DNA from 3 places in the Bradyrhizobium sp. GW821-FHT12B03 genome. Region 3 is predicted to be linked to each of the others. Evidence: predicted binding sites of a transcription regulator. Region 3 holds the regulator's gene; each other region holds the start of a gene.

Region 1 (5,492 bases), on a different contig from region 3:
CGTCGGGATGACGAACACTTCGATAGCACCGTCGCCGCCGCTGATCCGCTCGCGCGTCTCACCATTCGCGGTCGCATCAATGCGCACACCGAGCCACCACAGCCGCTCGCCGATCGCGCTGCGGATCTCCCCGGCATGCTCGCCGATGCCGCCGGTGAAGACGAGACAGTCGAGCCCGCCAAGCGTGGTCGCCATCACCGCGATCTGCTGCGCCGCGCGGAAGACGAACAGGTCCACGGCCTCCCGCGCCGCTGGCTCGGGGCTCGCGAGCAGCGTCCGCATGTCCGCGGAGATACCGGAGACGCCGAGCAGGCCCGATTGGTGATAGAGCAGGTGCTGCACCTCCTCCACCGACATCCCCTCATGCTGTTGCAGATAGAGCAGCAAGCCGGGATCGATGGTGCCGCTGCGCGTGCCCATCACGAGGCCGTCGAGCGGGGTGAGCCCCATCGTGGTGTCCACGCTGCGGCCGTCGCGCAGCGCGCACAGGCTCGCGCCATTGCCGAGATGGGCGATGACAGTGCGTTTCGCTGCGAACTCCGGCGCGATCGCGGCAAGGCGCCCTGCGACATATTCGAAGGAGAGGCCGTGAAAGCCGTAGCGCCGGATGCCGCGCTCCTCAAAGCGCCGTGGAATGGCGAAGCGGCTCGCAGGCGGCGCGAGGCCGTGATGGAAGGCCGTGTCGAAGCAGGCGATCTGCGCGAGCTCCGGCCGGATCGCGGAGATGGTACGGACCGGCGCCAGGCAGCGCGGCTGGTGCAGTGGCGCCAGCGGCGTCAACGCCTCCAGCTTCGCGGTGACGTCATCAGTCAACCCGACCGGACCTGAATAATCCGGGCCACCATGAACGATGCGATGGCCGACCGCGCGCAGGCAGCCTTGGCCGAACCGGTCGTCGATGAAGGCGAGCATGGCGGCGAACAGATGACCGCCACCGGCATCCGTTTCGTCCCGCCGCTGCTCGAACAGGTCTGCGCCCGCGAGGTCCTTCACGACGAGCCGGGGCTTGGCCTCGTGCTCGTCGAGCAGGCCTTTGCAGAGCAGCACAGGCTCGGCCGCCGAGATATCGAACAGGCCGAACTTGATGCTCGACGAGCCCGCGTTGAGGACGAGAACCGCCTCTGGCGCCGGCATGGCGCTAACCCGGCTTGCCGGGCCAGACCCAGTCGCGGATCTCAGGCATGTCCTCGCCATGCTCGCGCACATAACGAGAGTGTTCGAGCAGCTTGTCGCGGAATTGCTGTTTCGCCTGCGCGGCCTTGGTGGCGAGACCCGGTACGCGTTCGATCGCCTCGATCGCGAGGTGATAGCGGTCGAGCTCGTTGAGCACGACCATATCGAACGGCGTGGTCGTGGTGCCTTCTTCGATGAAGCCGCGGACGTGCAGGCCGGCATGGTTGGTGCGGTTATAGGTCAGCCGGTGGATCAGATGAGGATAGCCGTGATAGGCGAAGATCACGGGCTTGTCTGATGTGAACAGGCTGTCGAAGTCGCGATCGGACAGGCCGTGCGGGTGCTGGTCCTGCGGCTGCAGCGTCATCAGGTCGACGACGTTGACGACGCGGATCTTCAGGTCCGGCAGCGCCTTGCGCAGCAGGTCCACGGCGGCGAGCGTCTCCAGCGTCGGCACGTCGCCGGCGCAGGCCATCACCAAATCGGGCTCGCTGTTCGCGTCCTCTGTGCCGGCCCAGGTCCAGATGCCGATGCCGGCATCGCAATGCGTGGCGGCGTCTTGCATCGACAGCCATTGCGGCGCCGGCTGCTTGCCGGCGACGATCACGTTGACGCGGTTGTACGTCCGCAGGCAGTGATCGGCGATCCACAGCAGCGTGTTGGCGTCCGGCGGGAAGTAGATGCGGACGATATCGGCCTTCTTGTTGGCGACGAAGTCGACGAAACCGGGATCCTGGTGGCTGAAGCCGTTATGGTCCTGGCGCCAGACATGCGAGGTCAGGAGATAATTGAGCGAGGCGATCGGGCGCCGCCAGGGCAGGTGCCGCGTCACCTTCAGCCATTTGGCGTGCTGGTTGAACATGGAATCCACGATGTGGATGAAGGCCTCGTAGCAGGAGAAGAAGCCGTGGCGCCCGGTGAGCAGGTAGCCCTCTAACCAGCCCTGGCAGAGATGCTCGCTCAGCACCTCCATGACGCGGCCGTCCTGGGCGAGATGCACGTCGTAAGGCTCGATCGGCTCCATCCAGACCCGCTCGGTCTCCTCGAATACGGCGTCGAGCCGGTTTGACGCCGTCTCGTCCGGCCCCATGATGCGGAAATTGCGCTCTTGCGCGTTGAGGCGAATGACGTCGCGCAAGAATTTGCCGAGTTCGCGCGTCGCTTCTCCCGTGACAGCGCCGGGCTGCGGCACCTCGACGGAAAAGCTGCGAAAGTCGGGGAGCTTCAGCTCCTTCTTCAGGAGACCCCCATTGGCGTGCGGATTGGCGCCCATGCGCCTGTTACCTGCTGGCGCCAGCGCCTGAAGCTCGGGAATGAGTGCGCCGCTGGCGTCGAACAGTTTGTCCGGCTCGTAGCTGCGCATCCAGTCCTCGAGCACCTTCAGATGCGCTGGATTTTCGCGGCAGCCTGCGACCGGCACCTGATGCGCGCGCCAAAACCCTTCGACCCTCTTGCCGTCGACTTCCTTCGGACCGGTCCAGCCCTTGGGGCTGCGCAGCACGATCATCGGCCAGCGTGGCCGCTCGACCGCCTTGCGCCCGTCGCGGGCGTGCTGCTGGATCGAGCGGATGCTGGCGAACGCGACGTCGAGCGCGTCCGCCATGATCCGGTGCATCAATTGGGGATCGTCGCCCTCGACGAACAGCGGCTCGTGGCCGAAGCCGCGGAACAGGTCGCGGATCTCGCTGTCAGGCATCCGCCCGAGCACGGTCGGGCCCGCGATCTTGTAGCCATTGAGATGCAGGATCGGCAGTACCGCGCCGTCATGGGCGGGGTTCAGGAACTTGTTGGAGTGCCAGGACGCCGCGAGCGGGCCGGTCTCGGCCTCGCCGTCGCCGACGACGCAGGCGACGATCAAATCGGGATTGTCGAACGCTGCGCCATAGGCGTGCACCAGCGCGTAACCGAGCTCGCCGCCCTCGTGGATCGAGCCCGGTGTCTCCGGCGCCGCGTGGCTCGGAATGCCGCCGGGGAACGAGAACTGCCGGAACAGCTTGCGCAATCCGTCCTTGTCGCGCGCGATATCAGGATAGATCTCGCTGTAGCTGCCCTCCAGATAGGTATTGGCGACCATGCCCGGGCCGCCATGGCCGGGGCCGCAGACATAGAGCACGCTGAGATCCTGCGCGCGGATCACGCGGTTGAGATGGGCATAGACGAAGTTCAAACCGGGCGTCGTGCCCCAATGTCCCAGCAAACGCGGCTTGACGTGCTCGGGCCGCAACGGCTCGCGCAGCAGCGGATTGTCGAGCAGGTAGATCTGCCCGACGGAAAGGTAGTTGGCGGCGCGCCAGTAGCGATCGAGGAGATCGAGCTCGCTGCTCGCGGCGGCCGATTTTTGTTGATTTGTCATGTTCCTGCCGACCTTCACCTGGGATCGTCACCAACGGAGTTCCGACACGATCGATCCTTGGCGGCATCAAACGAGATCGTGGTGACAGCGGTGTTGCGTGAGGTCAAAGGCGGGCGCGCGAAGTTTGGGCAGCTCTACTGTGCATGGGGTTGTTTTCATGTTTTTTGTTTGTGTTCTTGATTTGTTCCTGCGGCGTGCTATCTTGGCTTCATGAGTCCAGCATCCTCTCATGCTCTCAAGCACCCGCCGGTCACGGCGCCCTCCGAGCCGGCGGGTGCGCCTTCTGATTTCCCCGAGCTCGCTGTCGCCATCGACAAGCAGCGCAGGCGTGGGCGGGGCGCCCAATCCAACGCCAGCGGCCGCTATGAGGCCGAGGCGCGCGTCGCGTTCGACGACGGCTGGCAGAGCCTGGAAGAGCTGCCGCCATTCAAGACCACGGTCGCGGTCGACACCTCGCGCAAGGTGATCACCCGCAACGATTCCCCCGACATCGGCTTCGACCGCTCGATCAATCCCTATCGCGGCTGCGAGCACGGCTGCGTCTATTGCTTCGCACGGCCGACCCACGCCTATCTCGGCCTGTCACCGGGGCTCGACTTCGAGTCGAAACTGTTCGCAAAGCCCGAGGCCCCTTCGCTGCTCGAGAAGGAGCTGGCTGCGCCCGGCTACGAGCCGCGCATGATCGCGATCGGCACCAACACCGATCCCTATCAGCCGATCGAGCGCGAGCGCAAAATCATGCGCGGCATTCTGGAGGTGCTGGAGCGCGCCGGTCATCCCGTCGGCATCGTCACCAAATCGGCGCTGGTCACCCGCGATATCGACATTCTCGCGCGGATGGCCAAGCGCAACCTCGCCAAGGTCGGGATCTCCGTCACCTCGCTCGATCCGAAGCTGGCGCGCACCATGGAGCCGCGCGCCTCCACGCCGCCGAAGCGGCTGGAAGCGCTGAAGCTGCTCTCGGAGGCCGGCATTCCGACCACCGTGATGGTCGCGCCCGTCATCCCCGCGCTGAACGATTCGGAGATCGAGCGCATCCTCGACGCGGCTGCCCATGCCGGCGTCAAGGAAGCCTCCTACGTGCTGCTTCGTCTGCCGCTGGAGGTCCGCGATCTCTTTCGCGAATGGCTGATGGCGAACTATCCGGACCGCTATCGCCACGTCTTCACGCTGATCCGCGACATGCGCGGCGGGCGCGACTACGACGCCAAATGGGGCGAACGGATGAAAGGCACGGGACCGATGGCCTGGACCATCGGCCGCCGCTTCGAAATCGCCTGCGACAGGCTCGGGCTCAACAGGCGGCGCTCCAAGCTGACGACGGATCACTTTGCGCGGCCGAAGCGGAACGGCGATCAGCTCAGCCTGTTCTGATCGAGGAAGCGGAGGAGGCGTAGCATGAGTAAGGAACTAGCACCCCCGGTGCCGCGGCTCACCGTCATCACGCTGGGCGTCAGCGACATTCGTGCCAGCATCGCGTTCTATGATGCGCTCGGCTTTTCGCGCCGGCTCAAGGCGACCGGCGAGGCCGTCGCGTTCTACGAGACCGGCGGTCCCGTGCTTGCCCTGTTTCACTGGGATCAGCTCGCGGCCGACGCGACCTTGCCGGATCAACCGAGACCGACCACCTTCCGCGGCATCACGCTCGCCTGGAATTGCGCCACGCGCGAGGAGGTCGATGCGGTGCTGGCGTTCGCGCTCGGCAAGGGCGCAAAGCTGCTGAAGGCCGCGCACGAGACCGACTATGGCGGCTATTCCGGTTATTTCGCCGATCCCGACGGCCATCCCTGGGAGGTCGTCGTCGCCCCCGGCATCGAGGTCGGCGAGGACCGGCGGGTGCATCTGGCGGAGTAAGGCAGGGCCGCCTGAATAACGGGAATTGCGATTGGTTCCCGGTTGCGCAGACGAGGCCGCTTGCGCACGATCCCGGCCATGATTCGGGACAAGTCCGCCAAGAAGCCGGCCA
Region 2 (5,492 bases), on a different contig from region 3:
CGCATCGGTCAGCGCGTTCTTCTTGTCGGGGCGCGCCAGCGTAAGCGTCAGAATTCCACCGTTGTTCTCGATCCGGACATGCTCGGTCATTGCTCTGCTCCCTATTGTTCGTCTGAGGGTCTCGAATCTGAAAGTCTTGAATCAGAAAGTCTTGGAAACTTGTCCTGAATGCTCGTCAGCCAGCGCGCGACGATGTCGATCTCCGCGCTGGTAAAGCCGTCCGTCAGCGCCGCGTTGATCTCCGCGGCCGAGATTTTCGCCTGCGCCAGCGCGCTACGCCCCTTCGGCGTCAGCCACACCCGCCAGGCGCGCCCGTCCTCGCGATCGGCCCGCCGCTCGATCAGCCTTGCGGCGGCGGTGCGGTCGACGAGGCCGGAAATGCCGGCCGGCCCCATATCCAGCGCCGCGCCCGCCTCTCCCATCAGAACGCCATCCTGCCGACCGAGGATGAACAACAGCCCGGCCTGCGCCGGTGTCACCTCGCTCTCGGGCTGCGCCGCCATCCAGCGCTGCAACCGGCGTTGTGCGGCGCTCAGCAGGTAGATCAGCCGGTGATGCCTCGCTGCGGGGGCATTATTTCGCATGCGAAGTATCTAGTCTAACGGAAGCGGTTTGTCAAAGGACGGTGGCTAGGTCGATGTGCCGCGGCAGCCGTCCAGGAACAGGGCCGCGCAGGTCTGCACGCGACGCTCGATCTGCTTGCGCGTCGGTAGCGGCATGCCGCCATAGATCGCCGCACGTTGCGGCGCCGATGCGACCATGCCGATCAGCATGCCGGCAACTTCCTCCGCATCGTCGATCACGATGCGCTTGCGCCTGACTTGGACGCGCAGCCAGCCGGCGAGTGCCGTCACGGTGCGGGAGATGCCGTTGTTGTAGAAGTTCGCGGCAAGCTCGGGGAATGCGGCGGACTCCTGCAGCACCATGCGCTGCAACGCGACGACCTCCGGATCGAGCCCAAGATCGGCGCAAGCCATCAATGCGGCGCGCAGGCCCGTCTCGATATCGACGTCGTCACTACCTTGCAGATCGACCGCGGAGAGCAGCCGCTCGAGCCTGTCGGCACACATCGCCTCGAACAACGCGGCCTTACCCGGGAACAGACGATAGAGCGTCTTGGTCGAGATGCCGGCGCGGCGCGCCAGCTCTTCGGTGCTGGTCGCGGCAAAGCCCTCGCCGGCAAAGGCGTGCCGCGCGGTTTCGAGGACGATCCGCTTCGTCTCCTCGTCGCTGCGCACCGGCGGCCGCCCGCGCGGACGGCATTCCGCCGAAGATCCTGCACTTTCCGATTTCGCCCGAGCCATGACTTTAAATGATGCCTGTCATTCCATTGACAATTCCAAAGCTAATCACATTTTGGAAATTATCAAGTTTCCTAATTCAGGGGAGCCGGCCATGACCGTCCACACCACCCCATCCGCAGCCGCCCAGACCGCCGTTGCAGCAACCGCGCTGGAAGGCGTCCTGCCCGCGGCCCCGGCCCGGGTCAGCCGGCAAAAACTCAATCTTCGCAAGCTGTTGCTGATGGGGGCTGCGGCCGTCGTGCTGGCTGGCGCGAGCTGGTACGGCTACGATTACTGGACCGTCGGGCAGTACCTCGTCTCCACCGATGACGCCTATGTGAAGGCCGACAACACCACCATCGCGCCGAAGGTCAGCGGCTATCTCAACCGGGTGCTGGTCGCAGATAACGAGCATGTGAAAGCCGGCCAGGTGCTGGCTGGGATCGACGACCGCGATTTCCGCGTCGCGCTCGACCAGGCCAGGGCCGATGTCGCTGCCGCAAATGCCACGGTGGCCAGCAAGCAGGCGCAGCTCGAGGTTCAGCAGGCGGTGATCGCCGCGGCCAAGGCGACCATCGACGTCGACACCGCCGCGAAGACCTTCGCAAGCCAGGAGAACGCGCGCTACACCAACCTTGCCGCAACCGGTTATGGCAGCGTGCAGAATGCGCAGCAGGCGCAGGCGCGCGACGCCGGCGCGGACGCCGCGATCGCACGCGACAACGCCAACCTCATCTCCGCACAGAAGCAGGTCGACCTCCTGAAGGCCGAGATCGTGCAAGCCAAGGCCGCCGCCGCGCGCGCCGCGGCGATCCAGCAGCAGGCAGAGCTCAATCTCGGCTACACCACGATCGTCTCGCCGATCGACGGCGTCGTCGGCAACCGCTCCTTGCGCATTGGCCAGTTCGTGCAGGCGGGCACGCAGCTGATGTCGATCGTGCCGGCCGAGGGCGCCTATGTCGTCGCCAATTTCAAGGAGACGCAGCTCACCCACGTGCAGGCCGGACAGGCCGTCGACATCGAGGTCGACATGTTCCCGGGCCAGATCGTGCACGGCCGCGTCGATTCCATCGCGCCGGCCAGCGGCCAGGAATTCGCGCTGCTGCCGCCCGACAACGCCACCGGCAATTTCACCAAGGTGGTGCAGCGCATCCCGGTCAAGATCGCACTCGATGCCGCGCATGGACCTGCGATCGCGCTGCGGCCCGGCATGTCCGTGATCCCGACCATTGCAACACGTTCGGCCGCACCTGCCGCGAATGCGGCCGTGACGCCCAAAGCGAAGCTCGTCTCCGGAGGATCGTGCCATGTCAAACAGCCTGTCACTTTCGACGTCAGCAACACCGGCCGCGACGCCTGAGCGCGCCGCCAGCGATCCCAACCAGGCGAGCCTCGCGACCTGGATCGCCGTGCTCGCGGCCATGATCGGCTCGTTCATGGCGATCCTGAACATCCAGATCACCAACGCCTCGCTGCTCAACATCGAGGGCGGCATCGGCACCGGTGCCGACAACGGCTCCTGGATCTCGACGTCCTATCTGATCGGCGAGATCATCGTGATCCCGCTGACCGATTACCTCAGCCGCGTGTTCTCGTTCCGCCGCTACATGCTGGCGAGCGCGACGCTGTTCGCTGCGTTCTCGGTCGCCTGCGCCTTCACCCATGATCTGCCGTCGATGATCGCGATGCGCGGCCTGCAAGGCTTTGCCGGCGGCGTGCTGATCCCGATGGCGTTCACGTTGGTGCTGACCAAGCTGCCGAAGCCGCAGCAGCCGGTGGGGCTCGCGATCTTTGCACTGTCCGTGACGTTTGCCCCCGCGATCGGCCCGACCATCGGCGGCTATCTCACCGAGACCTACGGCTGGCGCACGATCTTTTTCGTCAACGTGATCCCGACCGCCGCCATGGTGGCCGCGCTTTACCTCACGCTGGAGAAACAGAAGATGCAGCTCGGCCTTTTGAAGGAGGGCGACTGGGCCGGCATCTTCACCATGGCGATCGGGCTGTCGGCGCTTCAGGCCGTGCTCGAGGAAGGCAACAAGGACGACTGGTTCTCCTCGCCCTTCATCGTCAAGCTGGCCGTCATCGCGGCCGTCAGCCTGACGCTGTTCGTCGCGATCGAGCTCAGAATCGAGAAGCCCTTGATCCGCTTGCGCCTGCTGACGCAGCGCAATTTCGGCTTCGGCACCGTCGCGATGACCATGGTCGGCTTTGCGCTGTTCGGCTCTGTCTACATCCTGCCCGCCTATCTCGGCCAGGCCCAGGGCTACAACGCCGAGCAGATCGGCAACGTGCTGGCCTGGACCGGCCTGCCGCAACTCGTGCTGATCCCGCTGATCCCGAAGCTGATGCAGCGCTTCGACACGCGGTATATCGCCATCACCGGCCTGCTGATCTTCGCCTATAGCTGCTTCATGAACACGGCGATGTCACCGGACTATGCCGGCGACCAGCTCTGGATCCCGAACATCGTCCGCGCCGTGGGACAGGCCATGGTGCTGACACCGCTGACCTCGGTGCTGTCAGGCGGCATCGCGCCGCAGGACGCGGCCGCGGCCTCCGGCATCAGCAACATGTTCCGCAACCTCGGCGGCGCCATCGGCACGGCAACGCTTGCGACCATCATGACCAAGCGCGAGCAGTTCCACTCCAACATCATCGGCCAGTCGGTCACGCTCGGCCGCGAGGAGGTCCGCAGCCGCATCGCGCAGATGACGGACTACTTCATCGCGCACGGCGTGCCCGACCCCAACGCCGCGCGCGAGCAGGCCATCATCGCGCTCGGCAAGACGGTGAAACGCCAGGCGCTGGTGATGGGCTATTCCGACACCTTCGCGGTGATCGGCGCAGTGCTGGTGCTCGCCGCGATCGCGGTGCTGCTGACGCGGCGGGTGAGGGCGGCGAGCGGGCCGGCGCATTAGGATCTCGCCCATCGATTGAAATTTGTCGCAGCCGTCACGCTTGACGGCCGCGTTCTTTTATGTTCCTTATTTGTTCTATTCAATCATAGATTGTTCCGGAGACCTTTCGTGATGAATAGTATGCGTAGCGAAAACCAGCCGGCTCAGCTCGTCATTCATAATGACGACGATACGCCGGACCAATTCGTGGTGGATCTGCTCCGTCAGGTTTTCGGCAAATCGGAGCGTGAAGCGACCGCGCTGATCACTCAGATCGAGCAGAAGGAAAAGGCAGTTTGCGGACCTTATCCGCAATCCGTCGCCGAAGCCCTTTTCAAATCTGCGCAACAATCCATCGGCTCGGCCGGCCACCGATTGCAGGTCACGCTTGAGGCGATCAAGACGTCTTGCGAACTCTGTGGCAAGCCCGAGGGACAGACGGCCGTTCGGATTGGCAATCGCACCGTCTGGCTGTGCAGCGAATGCATGCGTGCATCGGACGAGCCCCCAAGCGGACAGGAAGAAGATTTCGACTTTGCTTGCGACGTTCTGGATTGGCACTTTGCCAGCACCTCACGCAGCAAACTCGTGACCACGATCCGCCAATTTCCCGGCCACATGCGGGTCGATGTCCAGGCAGCGGTCGATCGGCTCTTCGGCAAGGCCATCCGGTTGTTCGGACTGAACGAAGAGCAGCGCTACGAAACGCTGTCGATTTCGCGGCTCCTCAAGGAGGGCCGCTATGCGGTCGCGATTGCCCCGCTGCAGTATTCCGACGTCGACGTCGGCGAGAAGAGCCCGGTCAAGTGTCTGGATAACGGACTATGGCTGTGCGAGCAGGATGGTCTCCGCTATGCGGTTCTGCTGTGCGCACACCGTGAGTACAGCCGCGAGCCCGGAATTCGGATCGAGATCCTGGTGCCGTCAGGCACCGCGGGCGCAGCGCTCGTCCAGCAATGCTTCGGTGAACTGGAAGAGGCCGTGCAAACCGCGCGGACCTATCGCGGCAGGATCCTGTCGCTCGATGCCGACTCCGACTATCGCGGACGCTCGCGCGGCATCACCGTGCATCGATTGCCTGAAGTCGCGCGCAACGAGGTGATCCTGCCGGAGCAGACCCTGCGGCTGCTCGATCGCAACGTGCTGAATTTCGTGGGCATTCGCGATCAATTGCGGCGGCTTGGCCAGTCGACCCGCAAGGGCATCTTGCTTTACGGACCGCCCGGAACCGGCAAGACCCACACGATCCGCTATCTTGCAACACATTTGCCCGGGCATACGACGCTGATCATCACCGCCGAGCAAATCG
Region 3 (5,492 bases):
GCCGGCATCCGCCGTGCCCGCGAGAGCGGCGCCGACATCCTGATCACCACCGGCGGTGCCTCGGTAGGCGACCACGATCTGGTCCAGCAGGCGCTGAGGGACGAAGGTATCGCGATGGCGTTCTGGAAGATCGCGATGCGGCCGGGCAAGCCGATGATGCACGGGCGGTTGGGGCCGATGCGCGTGATCGGCCTGCCCGGCAATCCCGTGTCCTCCTATGTGTGCGCCTTCCTGTTCATGGTGCCTCTGATTCGCGCTCTGTCGGGCCAACAGATGATTCATCACCGTCGCGAGCGCGCCGTGCTCGGCCGCGATGTCGGAGCCAATGACCAGCGCGAAGACTATCTGCGCGCGCGCCTGGAGCGCCGCGACGACGGCACGCTCGTCGCCCTTCCCGTCAATAACCAGGATTCCTCGCTGCTTGCGAATCTCGCTGCGGCACAGGCACTTCTCGTGCGCGCGCCGTTCGCGCCGAAGGCCGAGGCCGGCTCGCCTTGCGAGGTGCTGCTGCTGCCCGTCTGAACGCTGCGGACACGTGCGTTCCGCGAACTTTGTCGCGTTCACGGTAAATTAAGCAGTTGCGGAACATGTATCGAACATATAGTGTCCGTTCATGATTTGTTTCGAGCATCTAGCGGCTTATCGCTGAATTGAACGTCTCGGAATCGAACGACATCAACCGGGGGACTTTGGTCGAGATGCTAACGCGCAAACAATACGAGCTTCTGCGGTTCATCAGTGAGCGTCTGAAGGAAAGCGGCGTGCCGCCCTCCTTCGACGAGATGAAGGACGCGCTCGACCTGCGCTCGAAATCGGGCATCCATCGCCTGATCACCGCACTGGAGGAGCGTGGCTTCATTCGGCGACTGCCCAATCGCGCCCGCGCGATTGAAGTCATCAAGCTGCCCGAGCTCCAGGCCGCCGCCGGCAGTCGTCGCGGCTTCACGCCGAGCGTCATCGAAGGCAATCTCGGCAAGGTGCGAACGAGCTCCAGCGCGCCCGTGGACGACGGCGAGCGCCCCGTCGCGGTACCTGTCATGGGCCGCATCGCGGCCGGCACGCCGATCGAAGCGTTGCAGACCCGCAGCCACACGATCAGCGTACCGCCTGACATGCTCGGCTCGGGCGAGCATTACGCGCTCGAAGTGCGCGGCGATTCGATGGTCGAAGCCGGCATCCTCGACGGCGACATGGCGCTGATCCAGCGCAACGAGACTGCCGACACCGGCGACATCGTCGTGGCGCTGATCGATGACGAGGAGGCAACGCTGAAGCGCTTCCGCCGCCGCGGCGCCTCGATTGCGCTCGAGCCCGCCAATGCGGCCTATGAGGTCCGCATCCTGCCGCCCAATCGGGTGAAGATTCAGGGCAAGCTGATCGGCCTTTACCGGAAGTACTGAACCGTCCGCGCGGCGGCAGTCGGCAACCACACCCGAGCAATTGGAGCGGACGATTGTCCGCTCCGGCTGGATAGTCTTTCTGGTTTTGCACAGATTATCCGGCCACCTCTCCAGCGCTAGATCCTCGGCGCGCCGCAACGAAGCACTCATCGCTTCGCGGGCCTGTGCGCAAACCGGGGAGACAACCATGCGCAAGATCGTCTTGAGCACAGTCACGATAGCGCTGATCGCAGCATCGGCGTCGCAAGCCTTCGCTGCTCCATCGCACCATTCCCGCAAGACGTCGCCGGCAATGACCAGCGAACAATTCCGCAATGCCCGCAACGCCGTCGCGCAGCCGTCGCAACCGGTCTGGCCGTATTCAGGCTGGTCGGCACCTGCTGGTCGCTGACGGAGAAGCACGCGAAATGCACGGGAGTGGGCTTTGTTCCCAATGCATTTGAAAAAGATATTGTGATGGCAGCCTGCGGACCCAAGCCGCAGATTTGCCTACAACCAAGCAGAGCTTGGGGGCTTCCACTCTGATAGAGGCCTGCGCCTCGGAAGAGACGCGGGTTGCTATCTCCGAATGAGGAGCACCCGATGTGTGACTACAGCCTGCACGCCGTCGCGACGCGCCCCGCAGAGGTCGGCGAGACGATCGTCACGACAACCTTCCGTGGCACCTCGACGCGTGGCTTCGCCTCCGAGGCCGACATGTCCGTCGCGGTCTGCCTGCTGCCGGGAACGGAGCTCGCCTTCGCCGACAACGTCCGCTACGACAATCGCTGGATCTGGACGCGCACGATCAACTCACGCGTCGGCAAGTTCGGCAAGATCGATCCGCACATTCCCGATCGTCATCACGACGCGATCGAATTCCCCGACGGCAAATACGTGCTGGTGACCCAGCTGGTCGAAGGCCAGCGCGCGACCGTGCTGCAATTGCCGGTGACCCAGCCGGTCGGCGAGCGCGAACACAAGCCGCAGATCATCGCCGACAGGCCGACGATCACCCGCCTGCCGATCGGTTGAGATAGCGCCCCCGGCCCACGGGTCGGAGCCAGGATTGAAATTGCCATCGCCGGCCGTGGCCGGCGAGATGGTGTGGTTTGTGTCCCGAGAATCCAGTCCGCCGAGATCTGCCCCGCACCTCCCCGTCGCACGAAGTTTGCGCGGCCCTGCCTGAATTTTGAACGCCCGTTCCGCAGGCAAATGGCCGATGCTGTCTCGGCTGGTGTCTTGGGCATGAGGCGGCGGGCACGGTCGATGAAAACCTTCATTCGGGTCGTTGAACTCTGGGTGCCTGACCGGACGCGCACGCGGCTGGAATTCGGCGGCGGCCTCTACGGCGAAGGCCTGTCCGCGTTCAAGGCCGTGAGCGAGGATTTGCGCTTCGGATACGACGAGGGCCTTCCCGGCAAGGCCTGGGCCAGCGGCCACCCCGTGATCCTCACCAAGTTCGCCAACTCCTATTTCAAGCGGACCGATCAGGCGCTCGCGGCTGGCCTCACCTGCGGCGTCGCGGTGCCGGTATTCTCAGGCGAATTCCTGCAGGCCGTCATGGTGCTGTTCTGCGGCGACGACGAGGCGCATGTCGGCGCGATCGAGCTCTGGCACAACGACCCTGACATCTCCCACGAGATGGGGCTCGTCGACGGCTACTATGGCACCGCCGAGATGTTCGAGTTCAACTCCCGCCACACCAGGTTTCCGCGCGGCTTCGGCCTGCCCGGCCGCACCTGGAAAGCGGGCCTGCCGCTGATCATCAAGGACCTGCACAACGCCCGGAGTTTTCTGCGCTGGGAAGACGCTGCCGAAGTCGGGATCAATCTCGGCGTCGGCGTGCCCTACCGGACCGGCACCGACCAGACCTGGGTGCTGACCTTCCTCTCCGCGCAGGCAACGCCCATTGCGCGACGCTTCGAGATCTGGGTCCCGAACGAGGCCCGCTCAGCGCTGGTCTTTCACGCCGGCGATTGCAGCGCGCAGACCGATCTTGCCGCGCTCTACGCGGACAAATCCATTGCCAGGGGCGACGGCAGCATCGGCGGCGCCTGGGCCACCGGCATGCCCGCACTCAACGACGATCTCGCGCATGACAGCTCGATCTCCGCCGCAGAGGCCCGCGCAGCCGGACTGAGCCAGATGGTGGCCCTGCCCGTGATCGGGGCCGCCGGGCTCGACGCCGTGCTGACCTGGTACCTGTAGCCGATCCGCTCAGTCGTCCGCCTGCAAGTCCGCCTCGGACGGCGTTGCGTCCCGGTTGCGCGGCGCTGCCGCCTGCGGCGCAAGGCTCGTACCGAAATCGCCCTCGCCGGCGGTTGCCGGCGACCACGGGCGGTCGGTACCGCGCGCTTTCACCGCCTGAACCGCAAAGCCGTCGCCGCGCCGCGTCAGCGCGAGCGCGCCTTGCGCGGCGAGACGCTGCCGGTCGACCACCATCGCCGTGCAATCCGGTGGCGCCGGCCGGGCCGTCACCACCAGCGCTGCCCGGCTGCAATCGTCCGCCAGCGCGTCGATGCGCAAGGCCAGCGTGACCAGACGCCCGTCGGCGAGCGGCGTCACGCAGCCGGCCTCGTCGCACGATACGCCGTCGGCCAGCGAGGCGCTGCCGGCGTCGCGCGGATCGGCGTCGGCAGCGAGCCACTGCTTCAGCAGAAAACTGTCCTTGCTCGCCCGGATCAGATGCAGGTGCCCGTCCCTGCCCCGCACCGCGACGCTCTGGCCGTCGCCGGCGATCAGGATGTCGGGTTGCCGCACCGACAGCCCCCAGAGGATCGCAGCGAGCAGCACCAGCGCGCCCGACCAGCGCAGCGGCGTGCGCAGCAGGCCCATGATAATGATGCCGAGACTGGCCGCGACCAGCGGCACAATGCCGAAAGCCGGAATGCGGCCGACGGCGCCCGGCAGCGCCGCCACCCAGCGCGATACCGCGACCATCCAGTCGATGCCGATCCCCATCAGCCACCAGAACACGCCGTCAAGTCCGAACGGTGCCGCGAGCAATCCGAGGAGTCCCGCCGGCATCACCAGCGCCGAAACCACCGGCATCGCCCCGAGATTGGCGAGCACGCCGAACGGTGTGACGCGGTGGAAGTGAAAGGCGGCATAGGGCGTGGTCGCAAGCCCCGCGATCAGCGAGGCCAGGAACAGCATCGCGATCTCGCGGCCGCCCCACATCGCAATGCGCGCGGTCGCCGAATGATCCGGGGATGCAAACAGGTTAGGCATGCCGATCTGCACCAGCGCCACCAGCCCGAGCGTTGCCGCAAACGACATCTGGAAGCTCGGATGCACCAGCGCCTCCGGCGCGACCGCGAGCACGATCAGGGCGGCCACGGCCAGCGTGCGGAAGGTGATGGCGCGGCGGTCGACCATGACGGCGATCAGCACCACCGCGGTCATGAAGAACGAGCGTTGCGTCGCAACCTCTGCGCCCGACAGCAGCAGATAGAACGCGGCTGCGACGAGTGCGGCTGCCGCCGACCATTTCTTGATGGCAAAGCCGACCGCCAGTCCCGGGATCAGAGCGAGCAGCGCGCGCACCGCGAAGAACACGACACCGGCGACGACCGCCATGTGATAGCCGGAGATCGAGAGCACATGGCCGAGCCCCGAGACAAACATCGCATCGTTGACGGGCGTGCTGATTGCGTCGCGCCGCCCCGTCAGCAGCGCGGTCGCGATCGCGCGGTTGTCGCCCTCGAGTGTCGCCCGGATGCGCGCGTCGATCGCATCGCGCAGGCCCTGCATGAAGGCGGCATAGCGCAGCCGCAAGCCGCCGGTATCCGCTGGCACCGATGCCGTGATCGCCCCCATCACGAAGCCGGAGGCGCCGATGCCCTGGAAAAACATGTCGCGGGAGAAATCATAGCTGCCGGGGCGCACCGGCGAGATCGGCGGCATCAGCCGCGCCTTCAACTGCACGAAGCTGCCGACCTCGGGCGCCGTCCCCTTGCGCACCGACAGGCGCACGCGCTCCAGCTTGACGTCACTGCGTTGCGCCTCCATCGCGGTGACGCGCAGCACGAACCGGTCGGTGCGCTCACGGATGTCGCGGGTCTCGACGAAGCCCGACAGCGACACCGAATAGAGCGGCTTTGCCAGCAC

The links. Region 3 encodes LexA, which represses DNA repair genes until DNA is damaged. Its sites were predicted from a motif close to TGTTCNNNNTGTGTTCNG; they were not measured.
Region 1: a site for LexA is predicted at 3,698-3,715, ahead of AC1RUR_RS35540 (PA0069 family radical SAM protein). Genes of this name have one in related genera too.
Region 2: a site for LexA is predicted at 4,265-4,282, ahead of AC1RUR_RS33940 (ATP-dependent Clp protease adaptor ClpS). Genes of this name have one in related genera too.

Annotation. Positions count from the first base shown of each region.
Region 1 is NZ_JBXAQU010000028.1:37,069-42,560, forward strand. It holds gene AC1RUR_RS35530 (acetate/propionate family kinase) at 1-1,134, opposite strand, end outside; gene AC1RUR_RS35535 (phosphoketolase family protein) at 1,139-3,526, opposite strand; gene AC1RUR_RS35540 (PA0069 family radical SAM protein) at 3,737-4,900, shown strand; gene AC1RUR_RS35545 (VOC family protein) at 4,925-5,380, shown strand; gene rnhB (ribonuclease HII) at 5,459-5,492, shown strand, end outside.
Region 2 is NZ_JBXAQU010000025.1:34,788-40,279, reverse strand. It holds gene AC1RUR_RS33965 (enoyl-CoA hydratase) at 1-90, opposite strand, end outside; gene AC1RUR_RS33960 (MarR family winged helix-turn-helix transcriptional regulator) at 102-584, opposite strand; gene AC1RUR_RS33955 (TetR/AcrR family transcriptional regulator) at 630-1,238, opposite strand; gene AC1RUR_RS33950 (HlyD family secretion protein) at 1,396-2,643, shown strand; gene AC1RUR_RS33945 (MDR family MFS transporter) at 2,591-4,204, shown strand; gene AC1RUR_RS33940 (ATP-dependent Clp protease adaptor ClpS) at 4,316-5,492, shown strand, end outside.
Region 3 is NZ_JBXAQU010000018.1:28,759-34,250, reverse strand. It holds gene AC1RUR_RS28415 (molybdopterin molybdotransferase MoeA) at 1-522, shown strand, start outside; gene lexA (transcriptional repressor LexA) at 699-1,400, shown strand; gene AC1RUR_RS28405 (hypothetical protein) at 1,588-1,791, shown strand; gene AC1RUR_RS28400 (hypothetical protein) at 1,983-2,414, shown strand; gene AC1RUR_RS28395 (GAF domain-containing protein) at 2,649-3,590, shown strand; gene AC1RUR_RS28390 (ComEC/Rec2 family competence protein) at 3,600-5,492, opposite strand, start outside.